4 regions of the Fictibacillus sp. S7 genome follow, and region 3 is predicted to be linked to each of the others. Evidence: predicted binding sites of a transcription regulator. Region 3 holds the regulator's gene; each other region holds the start of a gene.

Region 1 (3,048 bases), 1.1 Mb from region 3:
AAAATCCAACAGCTTAACAAGGAAATGATGGCATTAGCGAGCCGCAAGGAAAAAATTGAAAAGGAACTGGAATCATTCAAACCGGTTATGGACGCATCAGAAATTAAGAAAGAACTAATAAAGAAAATTAAGGAATTAAACGACCAAAAGGATACTCTTTCTAAGCAAATTTCTGATACATCCAGTTTATTAGATTTAGAAAAATCAAAGGAAACAATTAGGAATGACATTCATCCCCTAGAGACAAAGAAATCCCTACTAAATAGTGACATGGATAAATTGAGTAAAGAGATAATGTTTATGAATGATGAATTGGATACCCAATCGTTCGGTTTCTATACCCCTAAGTACGGGTTTGAAAATTTTGAAGCCTTCCAAGCTACACTAAAGGACATCCGTCAACAACAAAAACAAATGGTTAAGGAAAAGGTTGCAACCTTACACCGATTAGATTGGGCTATTGGAGACGACAAGAAGAAAGGTAAAGAATTTATTCTTGATACCGTTAAATTAATCTTAAGAGCAATCATAATAAGACAGTAGAATTTACTAAACTAGCAGAAGCCGATGAATATAGGCAAAGCGTCATACTAGAAAAAGAGAGGGTTTTAGAAGCGGTTTAAATAGGCTTTATTTGTACGTAAAGATTATGTGCTTGTCTTACGTTAACTAACAGGTAGAATGCATTAAACTAAATATCGGATTTTTAATGAAAACAAAACAGCAATTTCTTAACGAAATGGCTGTTTTTTATGTTAGTAGGACAAAGGTTTATATTATCTCCCTCAGAAGAATGTTAGAAGCAGCAATAATTTCTGAAACTTACAAGAATACGTATTCCTCAAATTCTTGCTTGATTGAGTCCGTATTATAAAAGTACTTTTTCATGCATTACATGATCTCAAAAAATCTTTCCCGAGTTGTTTACCCATACATCTGAGTACAACTTCCAATAGAGTCAGCCAAGCACTCTTGAAAACAACACATTATTCTCCAAATGCAGATGCTGAAACAAATCCGATTCCAACTCATCCAGTTTTACATAAGCCAGGCGGTAGGTATCACAGGCATCTTCTGGTGCTTTATAATCGTTCGTCAATTCCCTTAAGTCTTTTAAGAACTGGCCGATGTGTTCGTGCTCTCTTTTTAGATCTTCTACGAATTCCTTGATGTCGATTAAAGCATTGAGCGTGGGTTTCTTTTCGTAGGCCAGGATCTTTGGAAAAATGAGCTCTTCTTCGATCAGGATGTGCTGTTCCAGTTCGATTTTCAGAATGGAGAACAAGTAGTGAACATGGGACAGCTCGGGATGGGTGTCAACGTGCTTGTTAAAGATGGTGGTGATCATACTTTGCAGCTTCGGTAATACCATATACAAATACGAATGGTGGGCGTCGATAATGTATTGGATCAAAGCGTTCACTTTTTGTTTCTCCCATTTGGTCATTCCCCGCTGATGGTCCCTGTTCTTTTCGTACAATGTATTCAGCTCATTCAGCACATCACTGGAGTTCAGATTCCGTTCCTTGATCGCCTCCCCAATCGGCAGGCTGCCGTTTCGTACATAATCAATCCGATAATTCTTCAGAAGGTCTCCGGCTCTTGGGCATTTCATGACAACCTCACGGGTCTGGACCGTTGGATCAAATACGCTCTTCATCAGGACTCCTCCTTTTGACTGGTTTCTACCTTTACTGTATTCTCCTGAAATTCATTTCTCTGTGACAGATATCACATCAATAGGTGAGGATTGTTTGATATACTATGCGTAAGATGTGGCAGATACTGGAGGGAACAAGATGAAAACTCGGGGGAAAGAAGCCGTTCAACAAACAGAGTTTTTCTCCGAACCAACGCTTAAGATACTCGAAGAAATCATGATGACATGTACGATAGATAAAGGAACAATGCTTTTCATGGACAATGAACCGGCCGACAAGCTGTATTTTGTCCAGGAAGGCATGATTAAAGGAACGAAGATGACCGAGGATGGCAAGGAGCTCGTGCTCTCCATCTTCCAAAACGGAGACTTAATAGGGGAACTTAACGCACTAGGAAACGAAAAGCACTCGTTCAGTGCTGTGGCCTCCACAAAAAGCACGGTCGGTGTGATTCATCAGCCCGAACTGGAAGAGATGATGCGCAGCAATGGCGAGATGGCCGTGGAGTTTGTCCGCTGGACCAGCCTCATGCACCAGATCACCCGCTCCAAGCTTCGCGATCTAATGTTATACGGAAAGAATGGCGCACTCTGCTCCACCCTGATCCGCCTGGCGAACTCGTATGGGAAAATGACCGAAGAAGGAATCCTCCTTTCTCTTCAGCTGACAAATACAGAGCTGGCTGAACTCGTCGGGACTTCAAGGGAAACCGTCAGTCGGATGGTCAGTGTGCTGAAGAAAGATAAAGTCCTCGACCAGGCAAAGGACGGCAGCATGATTATTAAGGATTTAAATTATTTAAAGGACATGTGCAATTGTGAGGACTGCCCGGTGCAGGTGTGCAGAATATAATATATAGAAGAAAAGCGTATCGGCGGATGGCCGGTACGCTTATTTTAATAGGTATTCTTTTAGGTATTGTTATTATTTAACAGCGAAATATCCTATAGGAGCTGAATTTATGGAAACTGTATATCGGCATGTGGCAAGAGCATCATATCATACCAAGACAAAATTCTCATCGCCCAACTTAAAGGTGCACATTCTTTTCTGCCCGGAGGCAGGGTTGAAACAGGTGAAAGCTGTGAAATGGCACTTCAACGGGAACTGTTTGAAGAACTGGGGCTAAAAAGTATTACTGCTAGTAGGTTTATGGGTGTAATGGAAGACAGTTACCTTGAGAATGAAAAGGTCATCCATTCAGTTTCCCATGTTTTTGAAGTAAATTGCCCCTCAAGCGAATTGGAAAATCATTATCCGCATCCTCAATCCAAGGAAGATCATCTACAATTCTATTGGCTTGCTCCAACAAGAGAAAATCTGGAGAATCATAACGTTTTATCCCGCTCCGTTCCAGAACTCATCTCTAATTTTATGACCGAACAGA
Region 2 (3,048 bases), 330 kb from region 3:
ATAGCTGGTCCAGCCGGCAGATGGTGATCCCCCGATAACGAAGGAAATGTTAAACAGCATGGCACCAATAAAGAATGTCCAGAAACTGACGGCATTCAAATATGGAAAAGCCACGTCACGTGCTCCGATTTGAAGCGGAATAACAACGTTGATAAGTCCAATCAAGAACGGCATGGCCATGAAAATGATCATGATCGTACCATGTGTTGTGAAAATTTCGTTATAGTGCTGTGCATCCAGAAACTTGGAATCCGGTGTAGCAAGCTGCACACGCATAAGCAAAGCATCGACACCGCCACGGAACAGCATGAGCACTGCGGAAGCGATGTACATAATTCCTAATTTCTTATGGTCAACGGTAGTAAGCCATTCTCTCCATAGCCACTGCCATTTTTTAAAATATGTCAGATAAAATAGAATTCCGATTACTGTTAAACCGATGGAAACGTCCGCACCATAAATCAGCGGGTCACCGGTAACAAAAAATTCATCCCATTTCATAATTTTGTGCCTCCTCTATTAATGAGAATGAGATACCCCATGAGAGTCTTGTTCCGGATTATTCGCATCTTTCGCTTTTGAACCGTGCGGGTTTTGCGGAACTACTCCTAAGCGTTCACGGGTCTTCACTGCATAGTCTCTATCTTTAGCATGATCTACCCATTTTAAATGTGTGGATGAGAATGTCATCTTTTTTGCTTCGCCTTGAAGCATTAACTGATCATACTGTTTTTTAGACAACTTAGGCGCCTTGCTCTTCGTATCTTTTGCCCATTTGTCAAAATCACTTTGTGAAACAGAATGCACATCAAAAATCTGGTGAGTGAATCCTTCACCATTAAAGTTCGAGTTTCTGCCGGAGAATGTTCCGGTATGGTCGGCTTGTAAGTATAATTTCGTTTCCATACCTGGCATCGCGTACTTTTGGCCCCCAAGTGCAGGAACCCAGAATGAAGACATTGAATCTGCAGAGGTCAATTTAAACTGAACCGGACGGTCTTTTGGAATATTAATGTAGTTGACCGTTTCAATGCCCTGCTCCGGATAGGAGAAGATCCATTTCCAGTCTACTGCTGTAGCAGTAATGACAAGAGGTTCCTTCTTTTCGCCTGAAGCAGAAACCGGCGCCTTCTCGAGATCATAAATCGATGTAACCGTCGGAATAGCAAGAGCGATAATAATCAAAATCGGAATAACTGTCCAGATCGTTTCAAGCTTTTTGCTTCCATGATGATCCGGTTCAAAGTTATCATCGTTCTTTCGGTCGCGGTATTTAATAACGATGACTGTGAATAAGACATAAACCACAACACAAATAAGTGCCATAAACCCAATAGAGTAAAGAATAAGATCCTTCTGTTGCGCAGCAACAGGCCCTTTCGGATCAAGAACTATATAATTGCTGCATCCGCCCAAGAAGAAAACGGACAGCAAAAGTCCCAACGCAAAAAACGGTTTAAACCGCTTAAACACTAGGCCCACCTTCCTTCCTTTCAACATCGTGTGAGGTTTCTCACTGCAAAATAACTAACATTGTGCTTTTGTTCACATAATACCAAATTCCCACCAAAAATAGATACCCTTTTATAAACTGTCATAAGTTCTTCAACTAAATTTCACGACTTCATCACATATTTTTCAAAGAATGTTCATATTTCTGGGATTTCCTTCTTACGCTTCCATTTCCGAATTATTTCCATACGCAAGAAAAGAAAAAGCCGCCGTCTACGGCGACTCATTTAAGTTCTAACTATGTTATTTCCCTCTGCGTTTCATATTAAACCACTTCCGAAAAATAATTTCAACACTTAAGTTTTTCCATTCTTAGGTCTTATTTTTTTCCCATCATTCCCTTATTTATTGGCGGGCGAAGAGTCAGAAGTAATGGATTCCGGATGGTATACCATTTTGCCGCCGTAATGCCCTGTAAGAGACAATGTAACCGCACCGGCTAATGAAAGGACAAGCACCAGCGGTAAAAGAGGCTTAATGAATCCAAACATATGGACCAGTTTTAGCAAAACGACAGCTCCAAAAATAAAAAGAGTGACCAGTGCATAGGTTTCATGAATATGAACCTCACTCTCAATACTGTGACCTGCCTGGTCTCTTAAAAAGTGTTCAGCCCCGTCTCCTGACACATAAGCAAGGATTCCTGTCAAAAAGCCGGTCGAGAATAGGAATAATGCCAGCCGGTCAAAAAATGGTTTCTTCCAAACAGCGATGATCTGTACAATCACACCAATGATAAGCAAGGCAATAGGGAAGTGAACTAACAATGGATGAAGCGGAGTAGATAGCATTAAAAATTTCAGCTCCCTTGTGTTTTTTTTTAACATACACAAAGAAACTGAAATTAAACTGAAAAAAACATTATATATTACGCCAGGACCGGCAGCTCTACTCTGAAGGTAGTGCCTTTGCCCGGCTGGCTTTCGGCCTCTATGCTTCCTCTATATAGACTGGTGATTTCTTTAGCAATCGATAAACCAAGACCTGCCCCGCCCTGTGTCCGGGACCTTCCCTTGTCCACTCGATAAAAACGGTCAAACAGATAAGGCAAATCCGCAAAAGGAATGCCTTCTCCTTCGTCTCTTATTTCAATCACCAAATTATTCTTTGCCTGCGCTTTAAGCCTGATTTCAACTGGAGAACCCGCGTCAGAGTATTTAAGCGCGTTATCGAGCAATAGTTGAAGCAGTTCTTTAATTCTCACCCTGTCCGCTTCCACTATAAGATCTTCAGTAGGGGCAATCACTTTGACAGTTCGTGTGCTTTGAGAGAGCCGCTCATATTGACTGGCCATTTTCCTTGCAAGCTCATTAATCGAGAACGAATCTTTATGAATTTCTTGCCGTTCCTGGTCTTTGGCCAGCGTCAGGAGATGAGACACCAGGTTTTTCATCTGATGAACCTCTTCCTTTAATTCATTGAGCGTTTCCTTGGAAAAAGACGACATCTTGCTTTTTTCCTCTTTTTCCAATACTTCAAGTGAAGCAGAAAAGATACTTATGGGTGTCCGGAGTTCATGGGAAGCATCAGCAATAA
Region 3 (3,048 bases):
GTGTCATCCTATCTCCTTCTCTTCTTCCGGTTTATTTTTCATTATTCGTAAATTCATTCTGGGTGTCCATAAATAAGGGTTATTTTTCTAAGTATTCCCTTTTCGACCATGATCGACACGTTCACTCGCTGCTTTGTCCCTTTTTATTAAAAATGCATTTTGCTTGGAGTATCATCATTGCAACTGATTGGAGTGCAAGGTGCGAGACTCCTGCAGGGGAAGCGTGACAGGTGAGACCAAGAAGGCGCTTGCGCCTGATGGGCTCAGCACACGCCCTGCGGAAAGCGAGCATCCTGGAACGGAAATCAGCCGCTTTCAAAGACAACAGTGATTCCTAAAACAAAAAAACACACCCTTTAGTCGGGATGTGTTTCATTCAGCTCCAAATCAAGTCTGGCTTCTTCTTCCGCTCTCAGCCTCTTTTTGTAGGCGTTGGCTGAGATCATGATGCTGATTTCGTACAGAATGATCAGTGGAACGGTAATGGTTAAATGTGAAATCAATTCAGGCGGGCTGATGATCCCGGCAATAACAAGAATGCCGAAATACGAAAACTTCCTGATCTTCCTCAGGAACTGTGGGGTGATCAGACCGAGCCTCGTCAGGAACATGATGAGGACCGGGAACTGAAACAGCAGCCCGAACGGCAGGATAAGACCAAATAAAAAAGAAAAGTATTCGTTGATCCCGTACTCCCCTTCGACGTTCAGGGAATCGGCAATGTTCGACATGAAGTGAACCACCATCGGGAAAAGAATGAAATAGGCAAAAGACAGACCGGCCGCGAACAATAGGAACGAAATAGGAATGTACGAGAGCGTGACCTTTCTTTCATTCTCAAATAGACCCGGGCTAATGAAGGCCCAGATTTGGTAGAGCCCTACAGGAAGTGTGAGCAGAAGTGCAATGATAAATGAAAAATCAAAATACACTTTCAGCGGGTCCGTTAGATTGAAGGCGTTCATTTGAATGTCTTGTGCCACAGGATCACTTTGCAAGTATACAATGACGGGTTTGGCAAAAAAGAGACCTACAACCATAAAGATAAAAAAGAAAGCCGCCGTGATGATGATGCGGTTTCTTAATTCTCCCAGATGATCATAGACCGACATGTTTTTTTCTGTCATGATGTTCATCCTAACTGCTACTTCTGTTCGTGCGTTTTAGAAGACTCTTTCTCTTTCTTATCATCATCGTCCATGAGCCCTTGTGTGGCATTCTTGAACTCTCTTAGCGTTCTTCCTGCTGCACGTCCGAGTTCCGGAAGCTTTTTCGGTCCAAACATGACTAATGCTGCCGCTGCAATCACAATTGCACTGCCTGTTCCAATCATCCCAGTTCCTCCTTCAAGTAATTTGAACTTCTATATTTCATCTGACGGATAATGCTTCATAAAATAAATCAATGACTGTAATTCCACAGCCAGGTCAATATGGTGCACCCTGATTTCAGGAGGCAAGGTCAGGCGCGCCGGCGTGAAATTTAACAGGCCTTTAATCCCCGCATCAGCCAGCTTGTCCGCCGTATGCTGGGCAACACCGACCGGTACGGTCAAAATGGCCACCTCCACATCACTTTCCCGGAGCTCATCGACCATATTGTCGATCGAATGAACCGGAACTCCCGCTACTTCCTTACCTACCTTGTCCGGATCCACGTCAAATGCGACCTGGATGACCGTATTGTTGTTTTTAATAAAGTTATAGTGAAGGAAAGCGGTACCTAAATTCCCGACGCCAATCAAGGCAACCTTCGTCACTTCGTCCTGATTAAGCGTTTTTCGGAAAAAGGATAACAGGTAATTCACGTTATAGCCATATCCTTTTTTTCCAAGTGCGCCAAAATAGGAAAAATCCCTTCGGATGGTTGCTGAATCTACTTTTACTGCTTCGCTTAGCTCTGCCGAGGATACACGCTGCTTTCCGGAAATGGAAAGATTCTTTAAAAAGCGGTAATACAGCGGCAGTCTCTTCGCGGTTGCTTGCGGTATCTTTATCTGTTCTTGAGTCATTTTGTAGCCTCCACAATTCAGAAAGCTTATCTATAGTTTATCATATTTTTTACTTGGAACGTTGAAAATCCCCGTTTTTTCCCCCGGTTTTACTCTGAAGATAAGTCGGTCCAATGACCATTCCTTTATCAACCGCCTTGCACATATCATAAACGGTCAGCGCAGCAGCACTTGCCGCCGTCAAGGCTTCCATTTCAACCCCGGTATTGCCCTTTGTTTTCACCGCTGCTTCAATATGCAGCCGGTATCCCTCGTCCTCTTTTTCCCACTGAAAGGAAATATCCACACCCGTAAGAGCGAGCGGATGGCACATCGGAATCCAGTCGGAGGTTTTTTTGGCCGCCATGATGCCGGCCACCTGTGCCACAGCGAGCACATCTCCTTTTTTGAAGGAACCTTCGGTGATCTTTGTGTAGATTTCCGGATTCACAAAAATCGAGCTGTGGGCCACAGCGGTGCGGACCGTCACATCCTTGTCCGAAATATCCACCATTTTTGCTCGTCCCTGTTCGTTAAAATGCGTAAAAGATCCCATATCCTACTCCTTCTTCCTAAAATATACACGATCTTACTATAGAATGGCAGTTGCTTCTTCTCTCAATATATAACAATATGTTGAACATTGATTAGTTGCCCGGCTTTGCTTTTGTAGGCTACACTAAGAGTAGACAGATTACAGCAAAACAGGCGTAACCCCGTGCATTTTTTGTCGTTTGCACCCCGTCTGTTTCCTGATGTTTTGTTGACAGGAATTTGAGGTGACGTACAGTGATTATTTTGCAAGTGAATGACTTAACAAAATCGTTTGGGGCTGACCCTATTTTATCGAATATTAAGCTCGAAGTCCAAACACGCGACAGAATCGCGCTTGTTGGAAGAAACGGAGCGGGCAAATCCACGCTGTTGAAGATCATAACGGGCGACCTGTCCTATGACTCCGGACAGCTTATTATGCCAAAAGGCGTCAAGGTGGGCTATCTCGCACAGGACACCGGCCTTGAATCAAGCCTCTCTATCTGGGACGAGATGCTGAGTGT
Region 4 (3,048 bases), 450 kb from region 3:
TGCTGTTATTAGCTGCCAAGAACGATAAACGCAATAACAACGCCGATGATTGGAAGTGCTTCAACTAACGCAACCCCGATAAACATTGTTGTTTGAAGTGTACCGCGAAGTTCTGGCTGACGAGCGATCCCCTCAACTGTACGTCCTACGATAAGACCGTTACCAATACCTGCACCTAGTGCTGCTAGACCGATTGCAATTGCTGCTGCAATAAGATTCATTTTTGTATTTCTCCCTTCTTTTCCCCTGCAATTTTATTTTTTGTTCCTGACGGTTAGGCCATGAACGAAACTTATATTAATTAATGGTCGTCCGCCACTTTATGGGCAAGATAAACCATTGTTAACATGGTAAAAATAAATGCCTGAATGGCACCTACAAATACGGAGAATCCCTGCCATACAATCAACGGGAAGATCCCCAGGATACCGGCAAAAATACCTTTATGTGCCAGCCCTACAAGAAGGCCTAAAAGGATTTCTCCAGCGTAAATGTTACCGTAAAGCCGGAGGCCGAGCGTTAGTGTATTGGCAAATTCTTCGATCAGCTTTAATGGGAAGAAAAGCTTGAAAGGTTTAAAGAATTCTGCACCGTACGCTTTTGCACCTTTTAATCTCACCCCATAATAGTGGCTTAGTACCACTACCATTACGGCAAGTGTTAAGGTGATGGTTGGATCTGCAGTTGGCGATTTCCACCAAAGTTCATGGTCGAAAGCTACTGCAAATGGCAGGCCGAGCATATTGGAAACAAAAATATACATAAGTAATGTAAGACCTAGTGTAAGAAAGCGGCCGCCCGTGTGCCAATCCATTGTGCTGTTGATGATTCCTTTTACAAAATCCACTACCCATTCAAGAAAGTTTTGCAAACCGCCCGGTTTCATGGACAAGGCGCGGGTAGCCAGTACAGCAATCAGGAAAACAATTACGGATGAAACTGTAATCATTAGTACGTTTGACAGGTTAAATTGAAGACCCATAAACGTATGTATCGGAGCTTCGTGTTCCACCTATTTCACCTCTTTTCCTTTGAAGTACGCATGGTTTTAGTTAGTGAATCTATTAACATGATAATATAGACCGTCATCAATCCAATTACCACACTTAACAAATTGAAAAATTGCGGGTATCTCATGGCAATAAGCACTGCGAGGCCACCCACAAGAAGCCTTGATAATGAACCCATTGTCCTGACTTTTTGCTGGTTAATGACTGCTTGTCCGAGCCGTTCGATCCTCGAATACATGCTCCAAAGATTATAAAGACTGAACAGGGTGCCGAATGATAAACCGAGGAAAATGGATTGATAGGAGGTTACTCCATATCCGAGGACAAAAAAAGAGAGCATAAAGAGCGTGATCTTTATGTATCTTCTGAAGGTCATGGTGTACTCGGTCATTTGCGTTCTTCTCCTGATCGATTGGATAATAAACGGATCATGCCGTAAACGCCGGCTCCAAGCCCTATAAACAAGCCGATAATGAGGAACAGAGGACTCGTTCCCATAAGACCATCCAGCCACTTACCGCCGAAAAGCCCAAGCAATATACTTCCAACAAGTACAGAAAGTATACCTGACATTAATGCCATTGCTTTATAAGGTCGTCTTCCGGTGCTCATCGCATGGACTCCTTTCGGAACATCATAAGGAAGTTCAAAATTTCCAGTAAACACACTTGTGTCCTAGCATGAAAACCTTACCATATTCCCTTTGTAAGGATACCAATAGCGACACCCTGGTGTCAACGCAATTACAGGCAAAATATCATATAATTTGTGTAAAATCTGTCACAATTCCTATATGTTTATTTAATTGCAGTATAATATTGATTTTCCCTAGGAAAATAGCGATATAATAAACATTATGAACTATTCAGTTTTGTATAAAATCCCGGTTTTTGAGCAGACTTTTCAGTACAAACTTCATCCAGGGAGGATGTCTTATGAAGCTCACTAAAACCGGTTTTTTGTTCCTCTTTTTTTTAGTCATACTTGTCGCCTGCATGAACAATGTCAACGATGGAAAAAATGGAACGAAATCCCATCAAATGAATGCCCATCCATCCAACTCCGGCACACCTCAAAATATGAACACATCCATGCGCCAGGATTATGCGAAATGGGGGGAAATTGCACTGGAGCGCACCAAGGAAAAATACCCCAACAGCACCATCAGTGATTATCAGTACGACACACGCCGGGTAAATGCTGACGGCACAGTGATCGACTTCTTCGACTTTATTATAACGGAACATAAGGTCGAAAAAGACATCAAAGTAAAGGTGCTGCATAACGCGAGTGACGGAAAATTGATTTCAGTAGCCTTTGAAGAAATCAGTTAATGATAAAAATGCTTTTGCCTCAGCCCACACCACGCTGTTGGCAGGGGCATTTTTTATGGTTTCTCTGGATGTCCACCTTCCTTCCCTACATAATATAAGCTAGGTATTTCCAAAAAACGTGAAGTTTAATCCGAACTTTTTGTTTGGAGGATGTATTTTGTTTCAGCCACGCAATAGCTAAAAAACAAAAGCGCCAGAAACCCGGCGCTTTCTTATGTTGCTTATTTTGTTCCAAAAAGACGGTCCCCTGCATCGCCAAGACCTGGTACGATATAGCCGTGGTCGTTGAGCTTTTCATCAAGGGCTGCCAAATAGATATCCACTTCAGGATGGTCTCTGTGAATCAGATCAATTCCTTCAGGAGCGGCAACAAGGCACATCAACTTAATGTTCTTTGCGCCTCTGTTTTTAAGGGACATGATGGCTGCTGCAGCAGATCCCCCTGTTGCAAGCATTGGATCAATAACAATAAAGTCGCGTTCCTCTACATCGGACGGAAGCTTTACATAGTATTCAACAGGCAAAAGTGTTTCCGGATCACGGTACAGACCAACGTGTCCGACTTTTGCTGCCGGGATTAATTTAAGAATTCCGTCTACCATGCCAAGACCGGCACGAAGAATCGGTACAAGACCAAGCTTTTTCCCGGCGATCACTTTCATTGTTGCTTCAGATACAGGAGTTTGAATGGTCACTTCCTCAAG

Evidence for each region. Region 3 encodes Rex, which represses fermentation and respiration genes when NADH is low (regulators of the CRP and FNR family bind a similar motif). Its sites were predicted from a motif close to TTGTGAAATATTTCACAA; they were not measured.
Region 1: ric (iron-sulfur cluster repair di-iron protein) is a predicted target of Rex. The motif match lies at 1,720-1,737, and genes of this name have one in related genera.
Region 2: qoxA (cytochrome aa3 quinol oxidase subunit II) is a predicted target of Rex. The motif match lies at 1,534-1,551, and genes of this name have one in related genera.
Region 4: DMO16_RS17250 (AtpZ/AtpI family protein) is a predicted target of Rex. The motif match lies at 1,779-1,796, and genes of this name have one in related genera.

The regions. Positions count from the first base shown of each region.
Region 1 covers NZ_QJKL01000001.1:1,785,772-1,788,819, forward strand. The annotation lists gene DMO16_RS09165 (hypothetical protein) at 1-543, shown strand, start outside; gene ric (iron-sulfur cluster repair di-iron protein) at 959-1,660, opposite strand; gene DMO16_RS09175 (Crp/Fnr family transcriptional regulator) at 1,800-2,513, shown strand; gene DMO16_RS09180 (NUDIX domain-containing protein) at 2,682-3,048, shown strand, end outside.
Region 2 covers NZ_QJKL01000001.1:3,199,147-3,202,194, reverse strand. The annotation lists gene qoxB (cytochrome aa3 quinol oxidase subunit I) at 1-501, opposite strand, end outside; gene qoxA (cytochrome aa3 quinol oxidase subunit II) at 520-1,500, opposite strand; gene DMO16_RS16655 (DUF2231 domain-containing protein) at 1,854-2,303, opposite strand; gene DMO16_RS16650 (sensor histidine kinase) at 2,381-3,048, opposite strand, start outside.
Region 3 covers NZ_QJKL01000001.1:2,869,231-2,872,278, forward strand. The annotation lists gene DMO16_RS14770 (protein adenylyltransferase SelO) at 1-7, opposite strand, end outside; gene tatC (twin-arginine translocase subunit TatC) at 357-1,127, opposite strand; gene DMO16_RS14780 (twin-arginine translocase TatA/TatE family subunit) at 1,145-1,333, opposite strand; gene DMO16_RS14785 (redox-sensing transcriptional repressor Rex) at 1,364-2,011, opposite strand; gene moaC (cyclic pyranopterin monophosphate synthase MoaC) at 2,061-2,546, opposite strand; gene DMO16_RS14795 (ABC-F family ATP-binding cassette domain-containing protein) at 2,780-3,048, shown strand, end outside.
Region 4 covers NZ_QJKL01000001.1:3,321,488-3,324,535, reverse strand. The annotation lists gene atpE (F0F1 ATP synthase subunit C) at 9-221, opposite strand; gene atpB (F0F1 ATP synthase subunit A) at 302-1,012, opposite strand; gene DMO16_RS17255 (ATP synthase subunit I) at 1,018-1,401, opposite strand; gene DMO16_RS17250 (AtpZ/AtpI family protein) at 1,398-1,622, opposite strand; gene DMO16_RS17245 (DUF3889 domain-containing protein) at 1,946-2,344, shown strand; gene upp (uracil phosphoribosyltransferase) at 2,566-3,048, opposite strand, start outside.